DNA from 3 places in the Lysinibacillus sp. JK80 genome. Region 1 is predicted to be linked to each of the others. Evidence: a T-box and tRNA genes for the amino acid it is inferred to sense, from the RefSeq annotation. Region 1 holds a T-box; the other regions hold tRNA genes.

Region 1 (10,460 bases):
AAAAGGTGTGCTAAAAGAAGTAAAAGAATCAGAAGGACAAATCATTCTATTTATTGATGAAATTCATACGATCGTAGGTGCAGGAAAAACAGATGGCGCTATGGATGCAGGAAATATGCTAAAACCTATGCTAGCACGTGGTGAATTACACTGTATTGGTGCTACTACCATAGACGAATATCGTATGTACATTGAAAAGGATCCTGCCTTAGAACGTCGATTCCAGCAAGTACTAGTACGTGAGCCATCTATAGAGGATACGGTATCCATTTTACGTGGTTTAAAGGAACGCTTTGAATTACATCACGCAGTACGTATTCATGACAGAGCAATTGTTGCGGCAGCAGAACTATCCAATCGCTATATTACAGAACGATTTTTACCTGATAAGGCCATTGATTTAATTGATGAGGCTTGTGCAATGATTCGTACAGAAATTGATTCAATGCCACAGGAATTAGACGCAGTCACACGTCGTATTATGCAGCTTGAAATTGAGGAACAGGCATTGCGTAAGGAAAAGGACGAGGCAAGTAAAAAACGTCTGGAGCAATTACGCGAAGAATTAACTAAGTTAAAAGAATCATCTAAGGGCATGCGACAACAATGGGAAGCAGAAAAAGAAAAACTACACGATATTCAGAAAAAACGTGAAACATTGGATAAATATCGTCGTGATCTAGATGAGGCAGAAAGTAAATATGATCTAAATAAAGCTGCTGAATTACGTCATGGTAAAATTCCAACACTTGAAAAAGACATTCAGGTACTTGAAAAGGAATTAGAGAACGGTGCAGAATCTCGTATTTTACGTGAAGAGGTAACAGCAGATGAAATCGCTGCAATTGTTTCACGTTGGACAGGAATCCCTGTAACAAAATTAGTAGAGGGTGAGCGTGAAAAACTATTACGTTTAAAGGATACATTACATGAACGTGTGGTTGGACAAGATACAGCAGTTCAATTAGTGACAGAAGCGGTATGGCGTGCACGTGCAGGTATCAAAGATCCACACCGACCTATTGGTAGCTTTTTATTTTTAGGTCCAACTGGTGTAGGTAAAACAGAACTTGCCAAGGCACTTGCTGCACAGTTATTTGATTCAGAAGATCACTTTATTCGGATTGATATGAGTGAATACATGGAGAAACATAGTGTGTCTCGACTTGTTGGGGCTCCTCCAGGCTATGTGGGCTATGAGGAAGGTGGACAGCTAACGGAAGCAGTTCGCCGAAATCCTTATTCTGTGGTGCTACTAGACGAGATTGAAAAAGCTCATCCTGATGTGGCGAACATTTTATTGCAAATTTTAGATGATGGGCGCATTACAGATAGTCAGGGACGAATGGTGAATTTTACAAATACAGTAGTCATTTTAACTTCGAATATCGGATCAAGTTATTTAATGGAGGCAAAGGAAAATGATGCGGCTGTGGAGGACTTAGTCATGTCAGCCCTACGACAACATTTTAAACCTGAGCTATTAAACAGAATGGATGATATCATCTTCTTCCATGCATTATCTACTAAACATTTTACTGCGATTGCCTGGAAGTATGTGGAGCAATTGATTAAACGTGTCGCAGAGCAAGAAATTACTTTATCTGTCGAGCAAGAAGTCATTGATTGGGTAGTAGAGCAAGGTGCAGATGCCCAATTTGGAGCAAGACCACTAAAACGCTTTGTACAGCGACATATCGAAACAGCCGTTGCTAAAGAACTATTACGCGGAGAAGTTTTACCAGGGGAGACGTTGCATGTGAAAATGCATGAGGGTCAATGTGTTGTGGAAAAATAACAGAAAAAACCTGTTCGGCATGAAGCTGAACAGGCTTTTTCTAGCTGAATTAATGATGGTCTGCAGCTTCTGGTGTAGGGTCGTTTGGAATGATTGCTCCAATAATAAAGATAAGGATGGAGAATACAACAGAAACGATTGCCCCAGTTTTGAAATCAAATGGTACACCAAGTACAGAGCTGACTACGTAGTTTAACATAGAAACTAGTAGGAATGACCATATGAACGTTACGATATATTGCATTAATTTCACCTCAACCGAACTTTTTTCATCATAAGGTTTTACTCATATTCATTATCATATCATAACATAAATCAAAAAAAAATGAACCATTTATGTGAAACATGGCGATTTTGTCACAACAAATATGAGATTTAGTATTTTATGTTTAGTAATGTAAAGTATTTAGGAACAGCTCTGAAATAGGGGAATGCGCTCCTAAGCGGGTGAAAAGTGCTCCAAAAGGGAAGAACACCGCTCATACATGATGCAAGGTGCTTTGAAAAATAATGAACAAGCTCAACAAAGTACGATAGATAAAGCTCTAAACAGAATAACCTCATTCCATAAAATTCTTCACTTCTATATTCAAAGAACACTACCCTCAGCCGCATAAATTTTAAATCATCTTGCGTCATTCCTTTTATATGCGTTATAATTATGACCAGTTACTAATAATTGATAGTAAGAAAGCTGAGGGGTTGCTATATGAACGCTGGTATTATAGGAATAGGCAAATATGTTCCTGAGAAGGTCGTTACAAATTTTGATTTGGAAAAAATCATGGATACTTCTGATGAATGGATTCGTACTCGAACAGGCATTGAAGAACGTCATTTTGCGGCAGATGATCAGGAAACTTCAGATTTGGCAGTAGCTGCTGCAAAAGAAGCTATTGCAAATGCGGGTATTACGCCTGAGGAAATTGGTTTAATTCTTGTAGCAACTGTCACACAGGATCAAACTTTTCCAAGTGTAGCTTGTATGATTCAGGAACAAATCGGAGCAGTAAATGCTGCAGCAATGGATCAAGCAGCAGCATGTGCAGGATTTATATATAGTTTAGTGACAGCAAAGCACTTTGTTGAGGCAAATGCTTATAAATATGTCTTAGTAGTAGGTGTTGAAAAGCTGTCGAAAGTCGTTGATTGGGAAGATCGCAATACAGCTGTATTATTTGGCGATGGTGCCAGTGCAGCTATCATTGGGCAAGTCTCTGAAGGTAGAGGTATTCTATCCTTCGAACTTGGTGCAGACGGTACAGGCGGAAAGAATCTTTATTTAACGAAGCAAGATACAATTGCGATGAATGGTCGTGAAGTGTTTAAATTTGCTGTTCGACAAATGGGTGAATCGGCTGTTAATGTATTAGAGAAAGCGGGATTAACAAAAGAAGACGTTGATTTCCTAGTGCCACATCAGGCAAATATACGTATTATGGAATCTGCACGTGAGCGTTTAGAGCTACCACCAGAAAAAATGTCAAAAACGATTCATAAATATGGAAATACTTCAGCAGCATCTATTGGTATTTCCTTGGTAGATGAGCTCGAAGCAGGTAAGATTAAAGAGGATGATTTATTAGTCCTTGTAGGTTTTGGTGGCGGCTTAACATGGGGTGCCGTAGCCATGAGATGGGGAAAATAAGTAGGAAAAATGCTTGAGGGGAGTAAGACAATGAGTAAAAGACGAGTAGTAATTACAGGAATTGGCGCAGTTACACCACTAGGAAATAGCATCGAAGAAACATGGGCAAACATTAAAGCTGGTAAATCTGGCATTGGTGAGCTGACACGTTTAAATAAAGATCTTTTTGCCGCAAAAATCGCCGCAGAAGTGAAGGATTTTGATATTGAAAAATACATTGATCGTAAGGAAGCACGTAAAATGGATCGCTTCACACAATACGCATTAGCGGCTTCTATTATGGCAATGGAAGATGCACAGCTAACAATTGATGAAGAGCTAGCTCCACGTGCAGGTGTATGGATTGGTTCTGGTATCGGTGGAATGGAAACATATGAACAACAATTTTTAACATTCCAAGAGCGTGGCGCAAGACGTGTTAGTCCTTTCTTTATCCCAATGATGATTCCTGATATGGCATCGGGCCAAGTCTCTATTCACTTTGGTGCAAAGGGGATTAATTCTTGTTCTGTAACGGCATGTGCTTCAGGCACAAACTCTATTGGTGATGCCTTTAAAGTAATTGAGCGTGGAGATGCTGATGTTATGATTTCTGGTGGTGCTGAATCACCAATCGTAACAATGGCGGTTGCAGGTTTTTGTGCCAATACAGCACTATCATTAAATCAAGATCCACAAGCAGCATGTCGCCCATTCGATAAAAACCGAGATGGCTTTATTATCGGAGAAGGAGCGGGTATTGTCATTTTAGAAGAATATGAACATGCAAAAGCTCGTGGTGCCAAAATCTATGCTGAAGTTTTAGGTTATGGTGCAACTGGGGATGCGCATCACATTACGGCTCCAGCTCCAGAGGGTGAAGGTGCAGCACGTGCGATGACGCAAGCATTAACAGATGGTGGCGTAGAGCCATCACAAGTTGATTATATTAATGCCCATGGTACAAGTACGCCATATAACGATTTATTCGAAACACAAGCTGTGAAAACTGCTTTTGGTGATCATGCGTATAACCTTGCAATGAGCTCAACAAAATCTATGACGGGTCACTTATTAGGAGCAGCAGGTGGTGTGGAAGCTATTTTCACAGCATTAGCCCTTAAAGAAGGGATTTTACCACCTACAATCAATTTAAAAGATCCTGATCCTGAATGTGATTTAGATTATGTTCCAAACGAAGCAAGAGAAGCAAATATTCAATATGCAATGAGTAATTCTCTTGGTTTTGGTGGTCATAATGCAAGTCTCCTATTCAAAAAATATGAAGCATAATAGATAAACATAAAAAAACGTCAGCCAAATTTAAATGGCTGACGTCTTTTTTTATAGTTTTGTGAATAAATGATAAGTAAGAAGAAATAGAAAGGATGCCCTTACTATGTTTCGTCTCTTTTTATTTTTAGTAAGTTATGGCTTAATGATCCTCTCTGTAGGGAATCTCATATTGTATTTAAATTACCGCACACTAGGTTATTCATGGAAGGTTGTTTTCAAATTTATTTTTCAAACAACAGAATTTTATATGGCGGTAGGAGCCTGTATCATCATCTGCGCAGTTGTGCTTGATTTGGGCTTTGATCGATCCTCAGACAAGCCGTAAGTTTAGCGACGTGCGCGACCAAGACCCATAGCATCTTCCATACGTTTTAATGTAGCACTAGCAATCGCATTAGCCTTTTCAGCACCTTCATCTAGAATGACATCTAATTCTGATGATTCTACTAGATGATAGAATTTCTCTTGAATAGGTGTTAGGTGTTCAATTACTGCTGTTGCTACACCCTGCTTGAATCCACCATAACCAATTCCCTCATATTTTTTGACTAAATCTTCAACGGCTACCCCTGAAATAGCTGATTCGATTGTCAATAAATTTGAAACACCTGGTTTATTTTCCACATCAAATGCAACGATGCCGTCAGAGTCAGTTACAGCTGATTTAATTTTTTTCTCAATGTCTTTCGCAGTATCTAATAAGCGAATTGTCGCTTTCGTATTTGGATCTGATTTACTCATTTTCTTTGTTGGCTCTTGTAAGGATTTAATGCGTGCGCCAGCTTTAGGTAATTGAATTTCTGGAATTGTTAAAACATCGCCAAAGCGTTTGTTAAAGCGTTCTGCAAGGTCACGAGTTAGCTCAATATGCTGTTTCTGATCATCGCCGACAGGGACAATATTTGTGTTATAAAGTAGAATGTCTGCAGCCATTAGTGGTGGATATGTTAAAAGAGCAGCAGATACGCTTTCCTTACCATGTGATTTATCTTTGAATTGTGTCATACGTTCTAGCTCACCGATAGACGCAACACATTGTAACATCCATCCTGCCTGAGCATGCGCTGGCACCTCTGATTGAATAAATAATGTCGATTTTTTAGGGTCAATGCCAGTAGCAATGTAGGTAGCAGCAAGCTTACGAATACTTTCTCGTAATTCTTTAGGATCTTGTGCAACAGTGATGGCATGTTGATCAACGATACAATAAATAGCGTTTCCTTCATCTTGTAGTGCCGGGAACTGCTTGAATGCTCCTAAATAGTTCCCTAATGTTACGATACCTGTAGGCTGTACGCCAGAAAAAATAGTTGTCATAAAAAATTCCTCCTCGAATTCAATTGCTGTAACTTGTGTCACAGCGTTGTCTTCACCTTTCAACTTGGTGATGAAGACAAAAAAACATCATGCGTCCTCATTAGATTTTTTCTAATGAAGGGACGAATGATGTTTGAATCCGCGGTACCACCCAGCTTGCCTAAAAAGGCCACTCAGCTTCGTAACGTGAAGGGACGAGCTTTGCTAATAGCTTCAAGTAGCGTTCACAAAGCTAACTCGGAAGTCCATTCCACATGCATCCACGATCTGTTTACAGCAACCACAGACTCTCTATACGTGAATTAGCATATGTACTACTCTTCGTCAGCGTTTTTATCAATTTAAATTGTTCAAATTGATTTGATTGCAAAGAATTATATTATAAAGATTCCTTTGTGTAAAGTCAGACTTTTGACGGTGTTTTTTTTCTAGAAAAAATTATATGCTTTTTTTGTTATGTAATTTTGTTATAAATTTATAATTTTTTATTAAAAAATTGTTTAGATGTACACGTGGGATTGACAATTTTCTCGATTATTTTTCTTAAATGAGAACAACTGAGATATCTGTTTAGATGTTTAAAATGCTTTAAAAATGGGAATGGTAGTAGTAGCACATAAGTTTGAAGAAAATACATCATATTTGAAAGCTGTATGAATAGACAGAATATTTATGGATAGGTTCAGATTTTTTTTATTGGAACTATATTCAAATACAGCTGAGTACTGTATAATGGTACTGTGTATTTTACATTACATTAATTCTAATTTAACACATTGGTTCTGGTTTATAGATAATGATTTTTAAATGAAAGGATGTGTCAGAATGATCGTAACCCTATTTACATCACCAAGTTGTACCTCTTGTCGTAAAGCAAAAGCTTGGTTAGAGGAGCACGAAATTCCATATACAGAACGTAATATATTTTCTGAACCGCTTAGCATAAGTGAAATAAAAAAAATTTTACGAATGACAGAAGATGGAACTGATGAAATCATTTCCACTCGTTCTAAAATATTCCAAAAATTAAATGTGGACGTTGAAAGCTTACCATTACAACGTTTATATGAATTAATTCAGGAATATCCTGGCTTACTACGTAGACCAATTATTTTAGATGAAAAACGTCTGCAGGTTGGCTACAATGAAGATGAAATTCGTCGTTTCCTACCTCGAAAAGTTCGAGCATATCAATTACAAGAAGCGCAACGAATGGTGAATTAAACCTTTCTATTCTGAATAATATATGTAATAGATGTTACAGATGTGGAATACATGTTGTGACATCTTTTTTTTATGTTTTACTTCTGTAAAACCTTCTATATGAAGTATAATAATTAATAGGGAAAAGTCATATATTTCCGTAAAAGTATGTTAAACTTGATTTAAGTTAAATAGTTTACTACAATTTCAATAATTCAAATATCTTCTGTGAAACGGTGTATATCCTTTTCATTTTATGACAGAACAGCATACAATAGAGTTAGAGACAACTGTGAACACAAAAATTCATGTTTACGGTTACTCGATGGTTTTACTGTAGTGTGGTCAAAGGTTGAAAAACAAATGCAGTATGAAGGTTAAAAACAAAGAATAAAAGCATACTAATGAAACAAACTGTTTTTCGACATATGACAGTGAAGGGAGATGAGGTCTAGTGGACATCGAACGTGTAAATGAAAATACACTCAAGCTCTTTATTACGTACAATGATATAGAGGATCGCGGCTATAGTCGTGAAGAAATTTGGTACAATCGAGCAAAGGGTGAACAACTTTTTTGGGATATGATTGATGAAGTAAACACGGAGGATTATTTTGATGTAGAGGGTCCGATTTGGATTCATATCAATGCATCTGAAGTAGGCTTAGAAATCATTGTCACACGTGCACATATTTTAAAAGACGGTGAAACATTAGATGGTCATTCGAATTTTGATGAACACAAAGATATGTTTGCACCATTCGATGAAGTTGGAGAGGATCTTCTTAGCCAACTAACTCAATTTGGTGACATGGATGAGTCAGAATTATTTATGGATACAGACATTTATGTTTATAAATTTAAAGATATTGATGAGTTAATCCCTGTCGCAAAACGAATGACAGACGAATTAGTGGATTCCTCATTATTCAAATATGAAAATTGGTACTATCTAGTTGTTGATTTCGGAAACGCAGATGAGGATTTAAATCGTCATGATAGAAATGCAGTTATCAAGGAATTTTTAACACCATCCAATTTTACAATTCATCGTCTAGAGGAGTACGGTGAAAAGATTATGGAATTCAATTGCTTTGAAACAGTTCGAAAATACTTTGCATAGGCAATGAAACACTAATTATTTTAGACTGTAGTGAAACTCGTAAATGAATCGAGTTTCGCTACAGTCCTTTTTTATGTTTTCAGCATCAAAGAGCTTGAATAAGAGCGCATTTTTAAAATTTCAAGAAAAAGGTGCTTTATTTTTGTTAGTGAAAATCCATTCTATTATAGTTGGCTAAAAAGGAGCTGATACTATGCTGATTGCCTATAACAATCAACAGCAACTATTTCTCCCATATCAATATACGAGGAAAGCTTTACAGCGATATAGGCGGCAAATGAAATTTTATTGCCCTCAATGTTTAGAACAAGTTCAATTGAAAATAGGTAACTATAATATTCCCCACTTTGCTCACTTCACAAAAAATCAATGTTCACAGCTGTTCGCAGAAAATGAATCTAAAATACATTTACAAGGTAAAGTGCAATTATATGAGTGGCTCCAAAAGCATGGACATCAGGTGAAACTAGAACCATATTTAAAGGAGGTTTCTCAGCGCCCAGATTTGCTTGTTACACTCGATAAGGAGCAGTTTGCAGTTGAATTTCAATGTAGTACTATCTCTCATGAAAAATGGCATCAACGAACAATGGGCTATGAAAGAAACGATATACAAGCAATTTGGCTTTTTCAAACTCCACAAGGCAAAGAAGCTGTCAACGGCATCAGAAAAATTAGAATCTCTCCACTCTTACAAAAGGCGTTTATAACGACAACGGATTTACCATATTTATTGACGTACAACCCGGTGACAGCCCAGTTTGTTTATTGGACGAATCTTCTTCATGTTCATGGGCATACTTTCATAGGTAAAGTACAGAAAATTTCGGTCGATCTACAACATTTCCCTTTTTATAGACCTCAACGTATTACCCCAGAAGAATTTCGACGCTATTGGCAGCTCTATAAACAGACTTGTAGGCAATTTGCGCATAGTCGTCTTTTACATAGCAAGAAGGGGGCACAAGATCCATTTTTACGTAATTGCTATGAATTAAATCTTTCTCTTACTGCTCTGCCACCATACATTGGTATTCCAGTGAAAGAAGGAGCAGCTATCCCTTTGTTTACGAGCGAGTGGCAAATAATGCTGTTTTATTTTAGTAAACAATTAGGACGTCTTCCATTTGAATTAACAAAGGGGCAGATGGAAAACTTTTTATGTAAGCATCAGCTGGAAGTAACCGAACAAGCACTCAGGGCTATTCAAAATTATGGGTATCTTCTTAAGCGTATGCATCATGAGGATGGTTTACTAGATAATTGTGAGCAAGTCTATGTACATTTATTTGCAATTGCCACAATATACTGAGAAAATATGAGAGTAAAAGGAAAAAAGCACATATAAAGGGGGCTGGCATATATGGCTAGTAACAGTAATCAGGTTTTGGTTCGAAAAGAAGTACCAGAAGAATTAACATGGCGCTTAGAAGACATCTTTGCAACAGATGCAGCTTGGGAAGAGGAATTGAAGGAGGTTGCAGAGCTTGCTAAACAAGCACCTAGCTATGCAGGTACTTTAAATAATGGGGCAGAGGTATTATTAGCAGCTTTACAGTATCATGATCATATATATGAACGTGCAATGAAGCTCTACACATATGCTCATATGCGCTATGATCAAGATACTACAAATAGCTTTTATCAAGATATGAACAGCCGTATTCAAACATTGGCAACGAGTATCTCAGCTGGCCTTTCCTATTTAACGCCAGAAATTCTGTCATTAAGTGAAGAAACGATTGAACGCTACTTAACAGAAAATCAAGACCTAGAACTATATAAGCAATCTTTAAAAGAAATTACAATGGCACGTCCACATGTATTACCAGCCGAACAGGAGGCATTGCTAGCGCAAATGTCTGAGGTGACAGGTACAGCTTCGAATACATTCAGCATGTTAAACAATGCCGATATGGTATTCCCTCATGTGAAAAATGAAGAGGGAGAAGAAGTACAACTTACGCATGGTAATTATATCAAGTTTTTAGAGAGCAAGGATCGCTCTGTACGTGAAGGCGCATTTAAGGCTATGTACGAAACATACGGCAAGTTTAAAAATACGTTCTCGGCTACGCTAACTGGTAATGTAAAGA
Region 2 (10,460 bases), 1.6 Mb from region 1:
CTTGCATCATACACTTTAATTAATGAGCCTACTGGTAATGAAGGTAAAGCAATCATATCCTTGCCTGCTGTCGCGTAATTAACCAATTGTATGTGTGAAGGAGCTTGTGATTGATTTGAACTTTGAACATATACCGTCGTTGAAAAACTTGCTGGTATGTTCCCACTTGCTGCATACCGTACTTCATAGTTTCCTGCACCTAAGCCAATAATTTCTGTTGCTAATAAAGGTACATTCGTCCAACTTGTGTCTGTAACTAGTTTATATTGATATTTCTTACTTGCATTTAAACCTGTAATCTTACCATCATTTCCTACTAAAGTTGGAGACACCCCTTGTAAACCCTTTGGTGCTGATGGTGCTACGGGAACTGTTGTATCAATAGACCCGCTACCTGAGTTATCAGATGACGTATCGGATAAATCTGGGTTTTTTGTTCCAGCAATTCGTTCGACATTGCCTTTTACAGAATTATAATTTTGAATTATATCAGCAGGTTTTGAACCTGTTGGAATAACAAGGTTGCCAATTTTGGTTTCTGTTCCTATTGTAACTTTTGTTTCTCTATTAAGTGTTTCAAGATTACTTACTCGACCGATTGTTTGCAGATTTACATTTGCACTTGTCATAAGAGATAGATTAACAATGTCACTTTTACCAGATAATTTAACCTCACCTGTAGTTGTTACTTGTAAAGAAGTTACATTTGAGTTAATGACAACGTCAGTAGCTCCCTGGACAATCAATACTTTAGGAAGCACCACTGAACTTCCAGCAGTTAATATTGCATTGCTATTAACAACAATCTCTCCTACTGTAGATGCTCCAGATGTTTTCGATAGGAAAATAACATCAGCATTTTTATCCACACCCACATCACCCAATTGAAATTCACTGAAAACTACTCTTCCTCTTACTTTAGTTTCATTCGCAGCTATAGGTAAGTTATTCATAGATGCAACCTTTGCTCCAAAAGATTTATATGCATTAGTTTGATTTGCTAGTTGCAAAGTATCATCAATCGTCGTTTTACCTTCCACTTTCAAGAATTCAGAGTAGAAAGAATTCTCAACGCCTTTACCAACATGTAAATCGCCTTTAATGGTGATATTCTTCATTGTGATGTAATCGCTATTTACAATGACAGTAGAATCGATAGTTGCACCTTTTCCATCAAAGACAGCATGATTTACATAGGGGTTATTAGTATCAGTACTTGGTGTACCTTTTGCAGTTAATTCAATAGATTGTATTTGTTCAATTTTATTCTCTTTTATAGTTAGTTTTAAGTTGGCACCTTTTAATGTCGCTAGATTACTCGGATTAATCCATTTCTTTTGATCATCTGAAAGTGTGTATGTACCTTCAGAAGTCACCAGTGTCTCATCTGTAATATTGGAGATCGTCTCATTCAAATGAACAGGAACAGGTGTTATTTTGTTTTCACTACGGTAAATGAACGCTGCTAGTTGTCCACGAGTCACACTTTTATTAGGCGAAAATGTTGTTGGGGTTGTTCCGGATGTGACTTCATTTTCAATCAATACCCCAACATAATTATTAAACCAATCATCTTGACTCACATCTGTAAAGTTTATTTTTTGTTGAGAATTTTCTGATTTTAAATCATAGGCTAATGAGATGATTTTTGCCATCTGTGCTCGATTCACAGGATCATTCGGTCTGTATTCACCTTCAGATCCCACAATAATTCCTTTATCGGCTAATGCAGCAATATATTTATAGAAACTATGCTTTTCAGAGACATCTTTAAATCCTGGGTTCTTAATATTAGTTGTATCTAAATCTAATGCAAGTGCGATGATTTTTGCAGCATGGGCGCGAGTTAAAGGTTCGTTTGGACGGAAAGTACCATCTTCATAGCCACTTATAATATTACGTGCATGTAAACTATTTACTGCTTCATAAAAGTATGCATTTGACTGTACATCTTTGAATTTAGTTGCAGCTGCGTTAGCATTTGGTATCACTGTCACTAAACTACCTACCACAACAGATGCTGTAACTGTAGATGCTATTATCTTGTTAAAATTTTTATTCTTTTTTTTCATAATCTCACATTCTTTCCCTCATTATTGATGGTGACTTATTTACTAATAAATAGTAATTTGCGATATATCTTTTTGTATGTTTTTTTAAATTGGAATATCTCCCTTTCTTATTATAATTCCACAATGGTTTTTGGGTAGTTATTACCAAATATTTTAGATATATCCTTTTTTACTTTCCATTTTAGAGAAATTAGTCTACCTATCATACAAATGTGGTAAAAATATTTTATAATAAATAGTAAAATTAATATATATAAATTTTCAATTAATAGAACAAAAATTTTAGTTCAACTTCATGCATGACCCATACGTTGTGATTGATGTTTTCATGTTTCATTGATACAAAACATTTCTTAATGCCACTTGTTTCTAAGTGAAGGAAGAAACTAAACTCTGTCTTGTCATTTTTTGCTTTTAAGAGGGAAGTACACATTAATTTATCAGTTAACGTTACCATAATGAACCTAGATTATATTAAATAACTTAAGTTTGCTAATACAGCGCAAAATATAGCTGCTGTAAAGGCAAAATATGACCCATTCAGTCCTCCGCTCCTTTATCTATGTTTATATACTTTCTATAATTTTTTACAACAAAAAAAGAACCCCTGATATATCAAGGATTCTTCGTTGTAATTGATACCGGTGGTCGGGGTCGAACCGACACTCCAAAGGAACACGATTTTGAGTCGTGCGCGTCTGCCAATTCCGCCACACCGGCATAATGGAGATAAAAAAAATCGGATAAACCGATTAACAGTTAAAATATGGAGGCGGCAACCGGATTTGAACCGGTGATAAGGGTGTTGCAGACCCGTGCCTTACCACTTGGCTATGCCGCCGTCATACATGGAGCGGAAGACGAGGTTCGAACTCGCGACCCCCACCTTGGCAAGGTGGTGTTCTACCACTGAACTACTTCCGCAAAAATGGCTGGGGTACTAGGATTCGAACCTAGGCATGACGGAATCAAAATCCGTTGCCTTACCGCTTGGCTATACCCCAACAATGGGGCGACTGATGGGAATCGAACCCACGAATGCCGGAACCACAATCCGGTGCGTTAACCACTTCGCCACAATCGCCATTGTATTATGATGTTTATTAATTTTATATGTGATGGGGCGACTGATGGGAATCGAACCCACGAATGCCGGAACCACAATCCGGTGCGTTAACCACTTCGCCACAATCGCCATAAAATTAATTGGCAGGGGCAGTAGGAATCGAACCCACACCAAAGGTTTTGGAGACCTCTATTCTACCGTTGAACTATGCCCCTAAAATAATAAAACTGGTGGAGGGGGACGGATTCGAACCGCCGAACCCTAAGGAGCGGATTTACAGTCCGCCGCGTTTAGCCACTTCGCTACCCCTCCGGGAAAATCTGGTGCCGGCTATAGGAATCGAACCCACGACCTACTGATTACAAGTCAGTTGCTCTACCTGCTGAGCTAAACCGGCAAAAAAACAAGATGGGTCAGGACGGAATCGAACCGCCGACACTTAGAGCTTCAATCTAATGCTCTACCAACTGAGCTACTGACCCATATTTTAAAGTAAATGGCGGTCCCGACCGGGATCGAACCGGCGATCTCCTGCGTGACAGGCAGGCATGTTAACCGCTACACCACGGGACCATTTGGTTGCGGGGGCTGGATTTGAACCAACGACCTTCGGGTTATGAGCCCGACGAGCTACCACTGCTCCACCCCGCGATAATACTATAATGTTGTAAAAATAATGGTGGAGGATGACGGGCTCGAACCGCCGACCCTCTGCTTGTAAGGCAGATGCTCTCCCAGCTGAGCTAATCCTCCATCTGGGTATTGAATTGGTGACCCCTACGGGATTCGAACCCGTGTTACCGCCGTGAAAGGGCGGTGTCTTAACCACTTGACCAAGGGGCCATCGTTTGGAACACATCAAAGTGCTGGCGGAGAGTAAGGGATTTGAACCCTTGAGACAGTGTTAACCGCCTACACGATTTCCAATCGTGCTCCTTCGGCCACTCGGACAACTCTCCAAGAATGGCTCCGAAGGCAGGACTCGAACCTGCGACAACCTGATTAACAGTCAGGTGCTACTACCAACTGAGCTACTTCGGAATAATTTTAGTATATAGCCTAGCGACGTCCTACTCTCACAGGGGGAAGCCCCCAACTACCATCGGCGCTAAAGAGCTTAACTTCCGTGTTCGGTATGGGAACGGGTGTGACCTCTTTGCCATCATCACTAGACTATTTGAAAGACAATACTTATTATAACATATCTTATAAAAATTACAAGTATATTCTAATATTTTATTCTTTCAAAACTGGATAAACGGTGCATTGAATGTTTCAAACTTTTTTGGTTAAGTCCTCGATCGATTAGTATTCGTCAGCTCCATGTGTCACCACACTTCCACCTCGAACCTATCTACCTCATCGTCTTTGAGGGATCTTACTTACTTGCGTAATGGGAAATCTCATCTTGAGGGGGGCTTCATGCTTAGATGCTTTCAGCACTTATCCCGTCCACACATAGCTACCCAGCGATGCCTTTGGCAAGACAACTGGTACACCAGCGGTGTGTCCATCCCGGTCCTCTCGTACTAAGGACAGCTCCTCTCAAATTTCCTACGCCCACGACGGATAGGGACCGAACTGTCTCACGACGTTCTGAACCCAGCTCGCGTACCGCTTTAATGGGCGAACAGCCCAACCCTTGGGACCGACTACAGCCCCAGGATGCGATGAGCCGACATCGAGGTGCCAAACCTCCCCGTCGATGTGGACTCTTGGGGGAGATAAGCCTGTTATCCCCGGGGTAGCTTTTATCCGTTGAGCGATGGCCCTTCCATGCGGAACCACCGGATCACTAAGCCCGTCTTTCGACCCTGCTCGACTTGTAGGTCTCGCAGTCAAGCTCCCTTGTGCCTTTACACTCTACGAATGATTTCCAACCATTCTGAGGGAACCTTTGGGCGCCTCCGTTACCTTTTAGGAGGCGACCGCCCCAGTCAAACTGTCCGCCTGACACTGTCTCCTGCCCCGCTAAGGGGCATGGGTTAGAATTTCAATACAACCAGGGTAGTATCCCACCGACGCCTCCTTCGAAGCTGGCGCTCCGAGATCTCTGGCTCCTACCTATCCTGTACAAGTTGTACCAAAATTCAATATCAGGCTACAGTAAAGCTCCACGGGGTCTTTCCGTCCTGTCGCGGGTAACCTGCATCTTCACAGGTACTATAATTTCACCGAGTCTCTCGTTGAGACAGTGCCCAGATCGTTACGCCTTTCGTGCGGGTCGGAACTTACCCGACAAGGAATTTCGCTACCTTAGGACCGTTATAGTTACGGCCGCCGTTTACTGGGGCTTCAATTCGCAGCTTCGCTTGCGCTAACCACTCCTCTTAACCTTCCAGCACCGGGCAGGCGTCAGCCCCTATACGTCACCTTACGGTTTTGCAGAGACCTGTGTTTTTGCTAAACAGTCGCCTGGGCCTATTCACTGCGGCTCTCATGCGCTTGCACGCTCAAGAGCACCCCTTCTCCCGAAGTTACGGGGTCATTTTGCCGAGTTCCTTAACGAGAGTTCTCTCGCACACCTTAGGATTCTCTCCTCGACTACCTGTGTCGGTTTGCGGTACGGGCACCTCTCACCTCGATAGAGGCTTTTCTTGGCAGTGTGAAATCAGGAACTTCGTCCATACGGACTCGCCATCACAGCTCAACGTTATAGTGTGCGGATTTGCCTACACACACGCCTTACTGCTTGGACGCGCACAACCAACGGCGCGCTTACCCTATCCTACTGCGTCCCCCCATTTCTCAAACGGTGAGGAGGTGGTACAGGAATATCAACCTGTTGTCCATCGCCTACGCCTATCGGCCTCGGCTTAGGTCCCGACTAACCCTGAGCGGACGAGCCTTCCTCAGGAAACCTTAGTCATACGGTGGACGGGATTCTCACCCGTCTTTCGCTACTCATACCGGCATTCTCACTTCTAAGCGCTCCACCAGTCCTTCCGATCTGACTTCAACGCACTTAGAACGCTCTCCTACCACTGACATCGTAGATGTCAATCCACAGCTTCGGTGAATCGTTTAGCCCCGATACATTTTCGGCGCAGCGTCACTCGACCAGTGAGCTATTACGCACTCTTTAAATGATGGCTGCTTCTAAGCCAACATCCTGGTTGTCTGTGCAACGCCACATCCTTTTCCACTTAACGATTACTTTGGGACCTTAGCTGGTGGTCTGGGCTGTTTCCCTTTTGACTGCGGATCTTATCACTCGCAGTCTGACTCCCGTGTATAAATATCTGGCATTCGGAGTTTGTCTGAATTCGGTAAACCGGGATGGCCCCCTAGTCCAAACAGTGCTCTACCTCCAGTATTCTCATCACGAGGCTAGCCCTAAAGCTATTTCGGAGAGAACCAGCTATCTCCAAGTTCGATTGGAATTTCTCCGCTACCCACACCTCATCCCCGCACTTTTCAACGTGCGTGGGTTCGGGCCTCCAGTAAGTGTTACCTCACCTTCACCCTGGACATGGGTAGATCACCTGGTTTCGGGTCTACGACCACGTACTATTTCGCCCTATTCAGACTCGCTTTCGCTGCGGCTCCGCCTTCTAAAGCTTAACCTCGCACGTAATCGTAACTCGCCGGTTCATTCTACAAAAGGCACGCTATCACCCATTAACGGGCTCTAACTACTTGTAGGCACACGGTTTCAGGATCTCTTTCACTCCCCTTCCGGGGTGCTTTTCACCTTTCCCTCACGGTACTGGTTCACTATCGGTCACTAGGTAGTATTTAGCCTTGGGAGATGGTCCTCCCGGATTCCGACGGAATTTCACGTGTTCCGCCGTACTCAGGATCCACTCAGGAGAGAACGAACTTTCGACTACAGGGCTTTTACCTGCTCTGGCGGACCTTTCCAAGTCGCTTCATCTAACTCGCTCTTTTGTAACTCCGTATAGAGTGTCCTACAACCCCAAGAGGCAAGCCTCTTGGTTTGGGCTCTTCCCGTTTCGCTCGCCGCTACTCAGGGAATCGATTTTTCTTTCTCTTCCTCCAGGTACTTAGATGTTTCAGTTCCCTGGGTCTGCCTTCAAGACGCTATGTATTCACGTCAAGATACTACGCGATTAAACGTAGTGGGTTCCCCCATTCGGAAATCTCCGGATCAAAGCTCACTTACAGCTCCCCGAAGCATATCGGTGTTAGTGCCGTCCTTCTTCGGCTCCTAGTGCCAAGGCATTCGCCGTGCGCCCTTAATAACTTAACCAAGTTATTAAGCCTATAAAAAACTTAAAAAATAAATGTGTTTGTTACAATTTCAATGTCGTTTTATCCAGTTTTCAAAGAACAAGTTTTGAAGTGTTTCATTCAGATAGAATGAACCTTCAAAACTGAACGCAAAACGTAATCTTACAAACCCAAGGTTTGTATTCCGAAATAATCCTTAGAAAGGAGGTGATCCAGCCGCACCTTCCGATACGGCTACCTTGTTACGACTTCACCCCAATCATCTATCCCACCTTCGGCGGCTGGCTCCAAAAGGTTACCTCACCGACTTCGGGTGTTACAAACTCTCGTGGTGTGACGGGCGGTGTGTACAAGGCCCGGGAACGTATTCACCGCGGCATGCTGATCCGCGATTACTAGCGATTCCGGCTTCATGTAGGCGAGTTGCAGCCTACAATCCGAACTGAGAACGACTTTATCGGATTAGCTCCCTCTCGCGAGTTGGCAACCGTTTGTATCGTCCATTGTAGCACGTGTGTAGCCCAGGTCATAAGGGGCATGATGATTTGACGTCATCCCCACCTTCCTCCGGTTTGTCACCGGCAGTCACCTTAGAGTGCCCAACTAAATGATGGCAACTAAGATCAAGGGTTGCGCTCGTTGCGGGACTTAACCCAACATCTCACGACACGAGCTGACGACAACCATGCACCACCTGTCACCGTTGCCCCCGAAGGGGAAACTATATCTCTACAGTGGTCAACGGGATGTCAAGACCTGGTAAGGTTCTTCGCGTTGCTTCGAATTAAACCACATGCTCCACCGCTTGTGCGGGCCCCCGTCAATTCCTTTGAGTTTCAGTCTTGCGACCGTACTCCCCAGGCGGAGTGCTTAATGCGTTAGCTGCAGCACTAAGGGGCGGAAACCCCCTAACACTTAGCACTCATCGTTTACGGCGTGGACTACCAGGGTATCTAATCCTGTTTGCTCCCCACGCTTTCGCGCCTCAGCGTCAGTTACAGACCAGAAAGTCGCCTTCGCCACTGGTGTTCCTCCAAATCTCTACGCATTTCACCGCTACACTTGGAATTCCACTTTCCTCTTCTGCACTCAAGTCCCCCAGTTTCCAATGACCCTCCACGGTTGAGCCGTGGGCTTTCACATCAGACTTAAAGGACCGCCTGCGCGCGCTTTACGCCCAATAATTCCGGACAACGCTTGCCACCTACGTATTACCGCGGCTGCTGGCACGTAGTTAGCCGTGGCTTTCTAATAAGGTACCGTCAAGGTACAGCCAGTTACTACTGTACTTGTTCTTCCCTTACAACAGAGTTTTACGATCCGAAAACCTTCTTCACTCACGCGGCGTTGCTCCATCAGGCTTTCGCCCATTGTGGAAGATTCCCTACTGCTGCCTCCCGTAGGAGTCTGGGCCGTGTCTCAGTCCCAGTGTGGCCGATCACCCTCTCAGGTCGGCTACGCATCGTCGCCTTGGTGAGCCGTTACCTCACCAACTAGCTAATGCGCCGCGGGCCCATCCTATAGCGACAGCCGAAACCGTCTTTCAGTCTTTTGCCATGAAGCAAAAGAGATTATTCGGTATTAGCCCCGGTTTCCCGGAGTTATCCCAAACTATAGGGTAGGTTGCCCACGTGTTACTCACCCGTCCGCCGCTAACGTCAAAGGAGCAAGCTCCTTTTCTGTTCGCTCGACTTGCATGTATTAGGCACGCCGCCAGCGTTCGTCCTGAGCCAGGATCAAACTCTCCATAAAAGAAATTTGATTAGCTCAAATTGTTTTGCTGGCATCATGTTTGATGTCCAAAATTTTCGTTTTGTTCACTAGCAAAACTAGCTACTTAAAACTTTATTGATTACGTTTTGCTTGTTCAGTTTTCAAGGTTCATTATTTAAGTCGTTTTTCAGCGACTTCTTTATATTAACATCTCACTCAAAACATGTCAACAACTTTTTAAAAAAGTTTTTTGTGTTTTACTGAGTTATTCGTTTATGTCTTAGCGACAATTAATATAATACAATACTAAGATATTATTCGTCAACTACTTTTCTAAAAAAATATCGAGGTATTTTTTAGATACCTCGATTACAAGCATACTACAGTCATTGTCCCATTTCTAGAGCATCTTTATTTACCTTGTAATGACGGTGAAATATCCTATCATTTTTCGCTGCAATGGGTTCAATTTGAATATAGCCTTTATCCACTAGATACTCAACAAACACTTCTAAATCCACTGAGTAGTTAACAAGTTCATGATGATCATGTAATTCCTGAATAGTCCACATTTCTTTTGTTTGCATGACTTCTAATATATGCTGTGCCCCATCTCGTGTACGAGAGTGGATTAAAAACTCACTTGCTAAAAACAACAATTCTAAGCGCTTTTCTATTGGCTCATTACTTGTCACTAGCTCTTCATACAGCTTATAGATGGCTGGCTCGATTTTTTTCACCTGTGCCCAAACAGTTACTTCAGGATACAGGCCACTATCGATAATAGATAGGCGGCCTAGATGATGTAGGGAATCCACAACGTGATTATAAGCATCTAAGTAACTTCCTTTATCAAAGTATTCTTTCCCCTCCAAATAGCGACGAATTAACTTTGAAAATTGAATACCTGTTTTAATTTTACGACCACTATACGGAAATTCCTGCAATTCTATTTTTAGTTTATGCAGAAATTCATTCCGATCAAATAATACTCTACCGAAGAATATCCAATCAACAACCTTTCTATTTGAACCGATGAGTAACCATTTTCGAATTAATTTCTCCGTAACAGTATGTAGAGCGATTTTATTTCCTTCATATAAGTAATGTTTTGAAAAGACTGGTTGCTCTGCTTCTTTTACGATAATGAGTAAAACCGTATCAAATGTATCTGTAACGTTACTTTGTTCTTCACGCTTTTCCACTAAAATTACGCCTAATGTATTCGACTGACTCGCACGTTCTTGATATATCGGACGCAGTACTTGCTCCATGTTCAGCCCTCCTTTATTTATATAGGTTGTTTTGTTCCGTTAAAAATTCGACATACTCTAAAAGTATTCCTTCTTTCATTCAGTTCAAAGCTAAAATACTTTGCCCTTATATGTTATAGTAGATTTTAGATTGGGAGGCAA
Region 3 (10,460 bases), 530 kb from region 1:
TATTTTTAACAGTATTGACTGGGTCGAGATAATCCTTGGTAATAGCATGTGCCACAGCTAAATATAACTGTACCTCTTGTAAGGAGACAGCCTCTAATTTTTTACGAGTAAGCTTTTTTAGCAGGACAAGCAAAACCCATGGTGTCACCTGCCACAGTGTACCTTGATGTTCAATTAATTCAGCTAGTTGTGTGTATTGCTCCTGTTCTATCAGCTTAGGAATGGCTGTACCTCTACCATAAGGTGTCGTCAATTGTCTCCATGGGATATTGGGAATTTGCTGATTTAACATAGTAAGCGCCCTCTCTCATCAAAAGTATTGAAAGTAAACAATTCCTTTACACTAATAGCATGGTTTTTTGTAAAAATAATTTGGTGTATGATAAATATTTACATAGGGTTTATGGAATATATGAGTTGTGGCAGGGGAAAGTGGTGGGATTAACCATGTCCAGTTGCCTGTAACTTCTCTTCCTGTTGATTTTTCTGCCTCCTCAAACAATTTAAACTGCTGAGCTGCTGTATGATGATCAACAATGCTCACACCATCTTCTTTAAATGAGTGAAGAACAGCAATATTAAGTTCTACTAAAGCACGATCACGCCAAAGAGACGCATGTTTGGTTGTATCAAGATTAAAAATCTCTGCAATTGCAGGTAACATATTATAACGATCATGATCTGCTAAATTTCGTGCACCAATCTCTGTTCCCATATACCAGCCGTTAAATGGAGCTGCTTGAAAATCAATTCCAGCCATTTGAAAACGCATACTCGAAATAATAGGTACGGCATACCACTTCATTCCTAATTTCTCCACATCGATTGACTCTGGATGACGGATTGAGACCTCTACTATATTTTCTTCAGGAATTACAAACATTTGAGGAGCACGATTATCCACCTGTATAACGAGTGGTAGTACATCAAAATCAGTTCCTTTACCCCTCCATCCTAACGACTCACACACTTTTGTAAATTTAATGGACTGTGAATCTCCAATAATGCCTGCATCTGTTTCATAGCCTGCATAACGAATTAGTTGATGATTCCAAATCCGTACTCTATCTGAAGCAAACACTGTTATAGTTGGACGAATTTTCCCATGATTTGTCGCATAATCAATATGTTCTAGTAATTTTTGAAAAATAGCCTTTTCATCTAAAACATCACGTGCATCCACCACATGCAGTGACTGCCAAAACAGACGTCCAATACACTTATTGCTATTTCGCCATGCCACCCGTGCGCCAAAAACTAGCTCCTCTGTTGTTGGGTGATATTCACCTGCATCCTTAACTGCCTGTAATCTATTCTTTAACCAAAGTTCTGATTCATTTTGTTCTGTCTGATATAGACTTAAAAATTGCTGTATCTCCTGTATATTCATATCGATTCCTCCACTTATCCTCATATTAGAGGAACAAAACAACAAGCACCATGAAAATAGTAATTGAAAAAACATACATATTTTATATATGAAATAGTTTGTTCATATTTACTCTATAGACTCTCTTTGTAAGAGAATGTAAGGGAGAAAGATTTTAATTAATATAAAAAGGCTACAGTAGTCATGTAGCCTTTTTCAGGGGGTTGTAGAACAAAGAAATCAATAGAATTTTTGTAAATGGTGAAAAAGCTATACGTTCTGGGCTACTTACTTGCTGCTGTTGCTTCGCTTTCGCATAGAGCAGAACCAGTTTCACAAATTCTCTGGCCAGGATTTCGCCTGTATCGCTATACTAGAGAAGTCAAGCAGCCTTCACAAAAGTATTGACCATGGAAGTGTACGTGGTAAGTGAAACGGCTTATAGGAGCCCATAGTAAGATGCTAAGGGAATTAAATTCAGTCCCTCACCTTGCAAATAGGTCTTTTTCTGCTATTGCATTATCTTTTATCGTTTAAAGAACAGGAGAATAGAAAAAAGCATGTAACACACATCTGTGCTACATGCTTGATGACCCGTACGGGATTCGAACCCGTGTTACCGCCGTGAAAGGGCGGTGTCTTAACCACTTGACCAACGGGCCGTGGCTCCGAAGGCAGGACTCGAACCTGCGACAACCTGATTAACAGTCAGGTGCTACTACCAACTGAGCTACTTCGGAATAATATGGGCCTAAATGGACTCGAACCATCGACCTCACGCTTATCAGGCGTGCGCTCTAACCAGCTGAGCTATAGGCCCATTTTGGAGCGGGTGATGAGAATCGAACTCACGACATCAGCTTGGAAGGCTGAGGTTTTACCATTAAACTACACCCGCAATAATGGTGGGTCAGGACGGAATCGAACCGCCGACACTTAGAGCTTCAATCTAATGCTCTACCAACTGAGCTACTGACCCGAAAAATGGAGGAGGTAGAGGGATTCGAACCCCCGCGCGGTGTTACCCGCCTGTCGGTTTTCAAGACCGATCCCTTCAGCCAGACTTGGGTATACCTCCAAAAATATTACAATGGTGGAGCCTAGCGGGATCGAACCGCTGACCTCCTGCGTGCAAGGCAGGCGCTCTCCCAGCTGAGCTAAGGCCCCATTTATCATGAAAGATGGTCGGAATGACAGGATTCGAACCTACGACCCCTTGGTCCCAAACCAAGTGCTCTACCAAGCTGAGCTACATTCCGTAAACATGATTTTATTGGCGCGCCCGACAGGAGTCGAACCCATAACCTTCTGATCCGTAGTCAGACGCTCTATCCAATTGAGCTACGGGCGCATGTTAATTAAAAAATGATGAGCCATGAAGGACTCGAACCTTCGACCCTCTGATTAAAAGTCAGATGCTCTACCAACTGAGCTAATGGCTCGTGAAATTAAAAATGGCTGGGGTACTAGGATTCGAACCTAGGCATGACGGAATCAAAATCCGTTGCCTTACCGCTTGGCTATACCCCAATTTTAAAATGGGGCGACTGATGGGAATCGAACCCACGAATGTCGGAACCACAATCCGATGCGTTAACCACTTCGCCACAATCGCCACTATATAGATTATATTAGCTGTATTATGAACGAGTACCTCAATACCTGGCAGGGGCAGTAGGAATCGAACCCACACCAAAGGTTTTGGAGACCTCTATTCTACCGTTGAACTATGCCCCTAAAATGGTGGAGGGGGACGGATTCGAACCGCCGAACCCTAAGGAGCGGATTTACAGTCCGCCGCGTTTAGCCACTTCGCTACCCCTCCAAGGGAATGGTGCCGGCGATAGGAGTCGAACCCACGACCTACTGATTACAAGTCAGTTGCTCTACCAACTGAGCTACACCGGCAATAATAATGGCGGTCCCGACCGGGATCGAACCGGCGATCTCCTGCGTGACAGGCAGGCATGTTAACCGCTACACCACGGGACCAAAATGGTGGAGGATGACGGGCTCGAACCGCCGACCCCCTGCTTGTAAGGCAGGTGCTCTCCCAGCTGAGCTAATCCTCCACAAAAAATAAGCGAAGCGACGTCCTACTCTCACAGGGGGAAGCCCCCAACTACCATCGGCGCTAAAGAGCTTAACTTCCGTGTTCGGTATGGGAACGGGTGTGACCTCTTTGCCATCATCACTTCACTTATTCAGCTGAAAGACTTATTCTTTCAAAACTAGATAAACGATACATTGAAAGTTTCAAACTTTTTTGGTTAAGTCCTCGATCGATTAGTATTCGTCAGCTCCATGTGTCACCACACTTCCACCTCGAACCTATCTACCTCATCGTCTTTGAGGGATCTTACTTACTTGCGTAATGGGAAATCTCATCTTGAGGGGGGCTTCATGCTTAGATGCTTTCAGCACTTATCCCGTCCACACATAGCTACCCAGCGATGCCTTTGGCAAGACAACTGGTACACCAGCGGTGTGTCCATCCCGGTCCTCTCGTACTAAGGACAGCTCCTCTCAAATTTCCTACGCCCACGACGGATAGGGACCGAACTGTCTCACGACGTTCTGAACCCAGCTCGCGTACCGCTTTAATGGGCGAACAGCCCAACCCTTGGGACCGACTACAGCCCCAGGATGCGATGAGCCGACATCGAGGTGCCAAACCTCCCCGTCGATGTGGACTCTTGGGGGAGATAAGCCTGTTATCCCCGGGGTAGCTTTTATCCGTTGAGCGATGGCCCTTCCATGCGGAACCACCGGATCACTAAGCCCGTCTTTCGACCCTGCTCGACTTGTAGGTCTCGCAGTCAAGCTCCCTTGTGCCTTTACACTCTACGAATGATTTCCAACCATTCTGAGGGAACCTTTGGGCGCCTCCGTTACCTTTTAGGAGGCGACCGCCCCAGTCAAACTGTCCGCCTGACACTGTCTCCTGCCCCGCTAAGGGGCATGGGTTAGAATTTCAATACAACCAGGGTAGTATCCCACCGACGCCTCCTTCGAAGCTGGCGCTCCGAGATCTCTGGCTCCTACCTATCCTGTACAAGTTGTACCAAAATTCAATATCAGGCTACAGTAAAGCTCCACGGGGTCTTTCCGTCCTGTCGCGGGTAACCTGCATCTTCACAGGTACTATAATTTCACCGAGTCTCTCGTTGAGACAGTGCCCAGATCGTTACGCCTTTCGTGCGGGTCGGAACTTACCCGACAAGGAATTTCGCTACCTTAGGACCGTTATAGTTACGGCCGCCGTTTACTGGGGCTTCAATTCGCAGCTTCGCTTGCGCTAACCACTCCTCTTAACCTTCCAGCACCGGGCAGGCGTCAGCCCCTATACGTCACCTTACGGTTTTGCAGAGACCTGTGTTTTTGCTAAACAGTCGCCTGGGCCTATTCACTGCGGCTCTCATGCGCTTGCACGCTCAAGAGCACCCCTTCTCCCGAAGTTACGGGGTCATTTTGCCGAGTTCCTTAACGAGAGTTCTCTCGCACACCTTAGGATTCTCTCCTCGACTACCTGTGTCGGTTTGCGGTACGGGCACCTCTCACCTCGATAGAGGCTTTTCTTGGCAGTGTGAAATCAGGAACTTCGTCCATACGGACTCGCCATCACAGCTCAACGTTACAGTGTGCGGATTTGCCTACACACACGCCTTACTGCTTGGACGCGCACAACCAACGGCGCGCTTACCCTATCCTACTGCGTCCCCCCATTTCTCAAACGGTGAGGAGGTGGTACAGGAATATCAACCTGTTGTCCATCGCCTACGCCTATCGGCCTCGGCTTAGGTCCCGACTAACCCTGAGCGGACGAGCCTTCCTCAGGAAACCTTAGTCATACGGTGGACGGGATTCTCACCCGTCTTTCGCTACTCATACCGGCATTCTCACTTCTAAGCGCTCCACCAGTCCTTCCGATCTGACTTCAACGCACTTAGAACGCTCTCCTACCACTGACATCGTAGATGTCAATCCACAGCTTCGGTGAATCGTTTAGCCCCGATACATTTTCGGCGCAGCGTCACTCGACCAGTGAGCTATTACGCACTCTTTAAATGATGGCTGCTTCTAAGCCAACATCCTGGTTGTCTGTGCAACGCCACATCCTTTTCCACTTAACGATTACTTTGGGACCTTAGCTGGTGGTCTGGGCTGTTTCCCTTTTGACTACGGATCTTATCACTCGCAGTCTGACTCCCGTGTATAAATATCTGGCATTCGGAGTTTGTCTGAATTCGGTAAACCGGGATGGCCCCCTAGTCCAAACAGTGCTCTACCTCCAGTATTCTCATCACGAGGCTAGCCCTAAAGCTATTTCGGAGAGAACCAGCTATCTCCAAGTTCGATTGGAATTTCTCCGCTACCCACACCTCATCCCCGCACTTTTCAACGTGCGTGGGTTCGGGCCTCCAGTAAGTGTTACCTCACCTTCACCCTGGACATGGGTAGATCACCTGGTTTCGGGTCTACGACCACGTACTACTTCGCCCTATTCAGACTCGCTTTCGCTGCGGCTCCGCCTTCTAAAGCTTAACCTTGCACGTAATCGTAACTCGCCGGTTCATTCTACAAAAGGCACGCTATCACCCATTAACGGGCTCTAACTACTTGTAGGCACACGGTTTCAGGATCTCTTTCACTCCCCTTCCGGGGTGCTTTTCACCTTTCCCTCACGGTACTGGTTCACTATCGGTCACTAGGTAGTATTTAGCCTTGGGAGATGGTCCTCCCGGATTCCGACGGAATTTCACGTGTTCCGCCGTACTCAGGATCCACTCAGGAGAGAACGAACTTTCGACTACAGGGCTTTTACCTGCTCTGGCGGACCTTTCCAAGTCGCTTCATCTAACTCGCTCTTTTGTAACTCCGTATAGAGTGTCCTACAACCCCAAGAGGCAAGCCTCTTGGTTTGGGCTCTTCCCGTTTCGCTCGCCGCTACTCAGGGAATCGATTTTTCTTTCTCTTCCTCCAGGTACTTAGATGTTTCAGTTCCCTGGGTCTGCCTTCAAGACGCTATGTATTCACGTCAAGATACTACGCGATTAAACGTAGTGGGTTCCCCCATTCGGAAATCTCCGGATCAAAGCTCACTTACAGCTCCCCGAAGCATATCGGTGTTAGTGCCGTCCTTCTTCGGCTCCTAGTGCCAAGGCATTCGCCGTGCGCCCTTAATAACTTAACCAAGTTATTAAGCCTATAAAAAACTTAAAAAAATAAATGTGTTTGTTACAATTTCAATGTCGTTTTATCCAGTTTTCAAAGAACAAGTTTTGAAGTGTTTCATTCAGATAGAATGAACCTTCAAAACTGAACGCAAAACGTAATCTTACAAACCCAAGGTTTGTATTCCGAAATAATCCTTAGAAAGGAGGTGATCCAGCCGCACCTTCCGATACGGCTACCTTGTTACGACTTCACCCCAATCATCTATCCCACCTTCGGCGGCTGGCTCCAAAAGGTTACCTCACCGACTTCGGGTGTTACAAACTCTCGTGGTGTGACGGGCGGTGTGTACAAGGCCCGGGAACGTATTCACCGCGGCATGCTGATCCGCGATTACTAGCGATTCCGGCTTCATGTAGGCGAGTTGCAGCCTACAATCCGAACTGAGAACGACTTTATCGGATTAGCTCCCTCTCGCGAGTTGGCAACCGTTTGTATCGTCCATTGTAGCACGTGTGTAGCCCAGGTCATAAGGGGCATGATGATTTGACGTCATCCCCACCTTCCTCCGGTTTGTCACCGGCAGTCACCTTAGAGTGCCCAACTAAATGATGGCAACTAAGATCAAGGGTTGCGCTCGTTGCGGGACTTAACCCAACATCTCACGACACGAGCTGACGACAACCATGCACCACCTGTCACCGTTGCCCCCGAAGGGGAAACTATATCTCTACAGTGGTCAACGGGATGTCAAGACCTGGTAAGGTTCTTCGCGTTGCTTCGAATTAAACCACATGCTCCACCGCTTGTGCGGGCCCCCGTCAATTCCTTTGAGTTTCAGTCTTGCGACCGTACTCCCCAGGCGGAGTGCTTAATGCGTTAGCTGCAGCACTAAGGGGCGGAAACCCCCTAACACTTAGCACTCATCGTTTACGGCGTGGACTACCAGGGTATCTAATCCTGTTTGCTCCCCACGCTTTCGCGCCTCAGCGTCAGTTACAGACCAGAAAGTCGCCTTCGCCACTGGTGTTCCTCCAAATCTCTACGCATTTCACCGCTACACTTGGAATTCCACTTTCCTCTTCTGCACTCAAGTCCCCCAGTTTCCAATGACCCTCCACGGTTGAGCCGTGGGCTTTCACATCAGACTTAAAGGACCGCCTGCGCGCGCTTTACGCCCAATAATTCCGGACAACGCTTGCCACCTACGTATTACCGCGGCTGCTGGCACGTAGTTAGCCGTGGCTTTCTAATAAGGTACCGTCAAGGTACAGCCAGTTACTACTGTACTTGTTCTTCCCTTACAACAGAGTTTTACGATCCGAAAACCTTCTTCACTCACGCGGCGTTGCTCCATCAGGCTTTCGCCCATTGTGGAAGATTCCCTACTGCTGCCTCCCGTAGGAGTCTGGGCCGTGTCTCAGTCCCAGTGTGGCCGATCACCCTCTCAGGTCGGCTACGCATCGTCGCCTTGGTGAGCCGTTACCTCACCAACTAGCTAATGCGCCGCGGGCCCATCCTATAGCGACAGCCGAAACCGTCTTTCAGTCTTTCACCATGAAGCAAAAGAGATTATTCGGTATTAGCCCCGGTTTCCCGGAGTTATCCCAAACTATAGGGTAGGTTGCCCACGTGTTACTCACCCGTCCGCCGCTAACGTCAAAGGAGCAAGCTCCTTTTCTGTTCGCTCGACTTGCATGTATTAGGCACGCCGCCAGCGTTCGTCCTGAGCCAGGATCAAACTCTCCATAAAAGAAATTTGATTAGCTCAAATTTTGCTGGCATCATGTTTGATGTCCAAAATTTTTGTTTTGTTCACTAGCAAAACTAGCTACTTAAAACTTTATTGATTACGTTTTGCTTGTTCAGTTTTCAAGGTTCATGTTTTGCTTTATTTTAGCGTGTCACCCTGGCGACTTGTATAATACTACACCCTTATTTTTAAAAGGTCAACACTTTTTAATAAAAAACTTTATTATTTTTATTACCAAAGTAAAACTTCCTATATTAGTAACTATAAAATCTATTCACAAGCTAGTTCAATATTAGACCATGAACTAGAAAATAATTTTATCATAATTTCCTACAAAAAAATAATAGATCTTTAAAAAAACAAAAAACTCGGTAAAGAAACCGAGTTTTTAAAATGGGAAAAAGAACGGGATGGCTATCATCATCACAATAAACATAACAAGCTGTAACGGAACCCCTATTCTTACGAAATCCATAAATTTATAGCCCCCCGCCGTCATTACCAGTGCATTCGTAGGGGAAGCAATTGGCGTAGCAAATGCCATACTTGCTGCAACTGCGACTGCAATCATAAATGTTGCGGGACTAACCTCCATTGCAATGGCTGCACTCATGGCAATGGGTGCAAACAATACAGCAGTTGCCGTATTACTAATAAATTGACCGAAAATAGCTGTCAAAATATAAACTCCTATGAGTACACCGTATGGTCCGAAACCACCTAAAGCATTAATAATACCATCAGATAAAATGGTCATGCCCCCTGTTTTTTCTAACGCTGTCGCCATTGGTAACATGGCAGCCACTAACACAATACTTTCAAAATTCATATTGCTATAGGCATCTTCCATGTTTCTCAAGCAGCCTGTTAAAATCATAAGTACAGCACCAATCATCACAGAAATGACAGCAGGGAAAACTTCAAATGCCATCAAAATAATCATGAATAACATAATAATCCCCGCAATTCCAGCTTTGCCTGTAGCTGCTGCCACACTTGCGTGTTCTTTCGGCTGTCCTACAACCACGACATCTTGCGTTTCTCTTGCTAACAAAAGAATTTCATCCCATGCTCCCTGTACTAATATTGCGTCCCCAAATTTTAATTTGTGAGACACCATATCCTGAAGCTTGTAACCACCCTTACGATTAATACCAATGATATTTAGATTGTATTTTTCCCGGAACCCAAGGGAACTAACCGTTTCATTGATAAAGCTCGAATTTGGGGTAAGCAATACCTCTGCAATACCCAGATGCTTCGATACCAATTCATCGGCTTCTCCTTCAACTAATCCTTGCATCTCAAGATGATAATCCTCAACAAAACGCCGAATATCCTCTATTTCTCCTTGAACATATAACTCATCCTTGGCATGAATGACACTAGTTGGTCCTGCCATTTCTTGATAAGTCATCGGTAGTAAATTAATGCCCTCCTGTGATTTCCGATGAATTTTCATCATACAAAGCATATACTTAGCTGGTAGTTTTAATTCCGCTAACGATGTTTCAATAATAGGTGACTCCTCAGGAACGGAGATTTTAAATAGACGATTATTTAAATCATATTGTTTAATAATTTTTTTCGGCGAAAGTTTATAGCCTTCATTGGTCTGTGTACGGTTTTGATCCTTTGGTAATAAAATATTTCTTACAAGTACTAAATAGGAAATGCCAGCAATCATCCCCACGATACCAATAGGAGTTACTTCAAAAAAGCCAAGTTTGTTATAGCCTCGATCAACCAATAACTGACTGACAATTAAATTGGTTGGGGACGCAATCAGTGTCATCAGACCAGAAAGACTTGCTACATAGGAGAGTGGTAGTAGAAATTTAGAAGGGCTGACTTTCATACTTATTGCTATACTTACAACGATTGGCATCATTAAGGCGACAGTACCCGTATTACTCATAAATGCACCAACCGACCCTACAATAATAAGCAGTAGCACAAATAACTTCAGCTCACTATTGCCTGACCATTTTAGTAAGAGTTGCCCCGCCATGCCTGCCAGGCCCGTACGTAAAATCCCTGCACCCACGACAAATAACCCTGCAATCATTAAAACTACAGAGTTTGAAAAACCAGCTAATGCCTCCGCGGGCGTCAAAATATCCATAATGACAAATGCTAATAGTGACACAATTGCTACAAGAT

The links. A T-box is a leader RNA that pairs with one kind of tRNA and senses whether it is charged. The one in region 1 lies ahead of trpS (tryptophan--tRNA ligase), so its partner is inferred to be a tRNA-Trp.
Region 2: it encodes a tRNA-Trp, which carries the amino acid that the T-box ahead of trpS (tryptophan--tRNA ligase) is inferred to sense. The anticodon was not compared.
Region 3: it encodes a tRNA-Trp, which carries the amino acid that the T-box ahead of trpS (tryptophan--tRNA ligase) is inferred to sense. The anticodon was not compared.

What each region holds. Positions count from the first base shown of each region.
Region 1 covers NZ_CP058997.1:2,301,939-2,312,398, reverse strand. The annotation lists gene HXV90_RS11980 (ATP-dependent Clp protease ATP-binding subunit) at 1-1,798, shown strand, start outside; gene HXV90_RS11975 (YjzD family protein) at 1,848-2,042, opposite strand; gene HXV90_RS11970 (beta-ketoacyl-ACP synthase III) at 2,508-3,446, shown strand; gene fabF (beta-ketoacyl-ACP synthase II) at 3,477-4,718, shown strand; gene HXV90_RS11960 (YuzI family membrane protein) at 4,825-5,046, shown strand; gene trpS (tryptophan--tRNA ligase) at 5,049-6,038, opposite strand; T-box leader at 6,154-6,375, opposite strand; gene spxA (transcriptional regulator SpxA) at 6,867-7,262, shown strand; gene mecA (adaptor protein MecA) at 7,696-8,364, shown strand; gene HXV90_RS11940 (competence protein CoiA) at 8,558-9,676, shown strand; gene pepF (oligoendopeptidase F) at 9,728-10,460, shown strand, end outside.
Region 2 covers NZ_CP058997.1:3,890,683-3,901,142, forward strand. The annotation lists gene HXV90_RS19520 (S-layer homology domain-containing protein) at 1-2,072, opposite strand, end outside; tRNA gene HXV90_RS19525 (tRNA-Leu) at 2,712-2,792, opposite strand; tRNA gene HXV90_RS19530 (tRNA-Cys) at 2,840-2,913, opposite strand; tRNA gene HXV90_RS19535 (tRNA-Gly) at 2,922-2,996, opposite strand; tRNA gene HXV90_RS19540 (tRNA-Gln) at 3,002-3,076, opposite strand; tRNA gene HXV90_RS19545 (tRNA-His) at 3,081-3,156, opposite strand; tRNA gene HXV90_RS19550 (tRNA-His) at 3,192-3,267, opposite strand; tRNA gene HXV90_RS19555 (tRNA-Trp) at 3,280-3,353, opposite strand; tRNA gene HXV90_RS19560 (tRNA-Tyr) at 3,367-3,450, opposite strand; tRNA gene HXV90_RS19565 (tRNA-Thr) at 3,460-3,535, opposite strand; tRNA gene HXV90_RS19570 (tRNA-Phe) at 3,548-3,620, opposite strand; tRNA gene HXV90_RS19575 (tRNA-Asp) at 3,636-3,711, opposite strand; tRNA gene HXV90_RS19580 (tRNA-Met) at 3,715-3,789, opposite strand; tRNA gene HXV90_RS19585 (tRNA-Val) at 3,816-3,891, opposite strand; tRNA gene HXV90_RS19590 (tRNA-Glu) at 3,907-3,981, opposite strand; tRNA gene HXV90_RS19595 (tRNA-Ser) at 4,006-4,097, opposite strand; tRNA gene HXV90_RS19600 (tRNA-Asn) at 4,103-4,179, opposite strand; rRNA gene rrf (5S ribosomal RNA) at 4,196-4,311, opposite strand; rRNA gene HXV90_RS19610 (23S ribosomal RNA) at 4,424-7,351, opposite strand; rRNA gene HXV90_RS19615 (16S ribosomal RNA) at 7,533-9,084, opposite strand; gene HXV90_RS19620 (nucleotidyltransferase-like protein) at 9,432-10,319, opposite strand.
Region 3 covers NZ_CP058997.1:2,827,416-2,837,875, forward strand. The annotation lists gene HXV90_RS14185 (hypothetical protein) at 1-292, opposite strand, end outside; gene HXV90_RS14190 (nitric oxide synthase oxygenase) at 344-1,390, opposite strand; tRNA gene HXV90_RS14195 (tRNA-Glu) at 1,960-2,031, opposite strand; tRNA gene HXV90_RS14200 (tRNA-Asn) at 2,033-2,109, opposite strand; tRNA gene HXV90_RS14205 (tRNA-Ile) at 2,116-2,189, opposite strand; tRNA gene HXV90_RS14210 (tRNA-Gly) at 2,194-2,267, opposite strand; tRNA gene HXV90_RS14215 (tRNA-Phe) at 2,273-2,348, opposite strand; tRNA gene HXV90_RS14220 (tRNA-Ser) at 2,355-2,447, opposite strand; tRNA gene HXV90_RS14225 (tRNA-Ala) at 2,461-2,536, opposite strand; tRNA gene HXV90_RS14230 (tRNA-Pro) at 2,552-2,628, opposite strand; tRNA gene HXV90_RS14235 (tRNA-Arg) at 2,644-2,720, opposite strand; tRNA gene HXV90_RS14240 (tRNA-Lys) at 2,739-2,811, opposite strand; tRNA gene HXV90_RS14245 (tRNA-Gln) at 2,825-2,899, opposite strand; tRNA gene HXV90_RS14250 (tRNA-His) at 2,909-2,984, opposite strand; tRNA gene HXV90_RS14255 (tRNA-Trp) at 3,033-3,106, opposite strand; tRNA gene HXV90_RS14260 (tRNA-Tyr) at 3,111-3,194, opposite strand; tRNA gene HXV90_RS14265 (tRNA-Thr) at 3,202-3,277, opposite strand; tRNA gene HXV90_RS14270 (tRNA-Asp) at 3,286-3,361, opposite strand; tRNA gene HXV90_RS14275 (tRNA-Val) at 3,366-3,441, opposite strand; rRNA gene rrf (5S ribosomal RNA) at 3,453-3,568, opposite strand; rRNA gene HXV90_RS14285 (23S ribosomal RNA) at 3,636-6,563, opposite strand; rRNA gene HXV90_RS14290 (16S ribosomal RNA) at 6,746-8,297, opposite strand; gene HXV90_RS14295 (SLC13 family permease) at 8,686-10,460, opposite strand, start outside.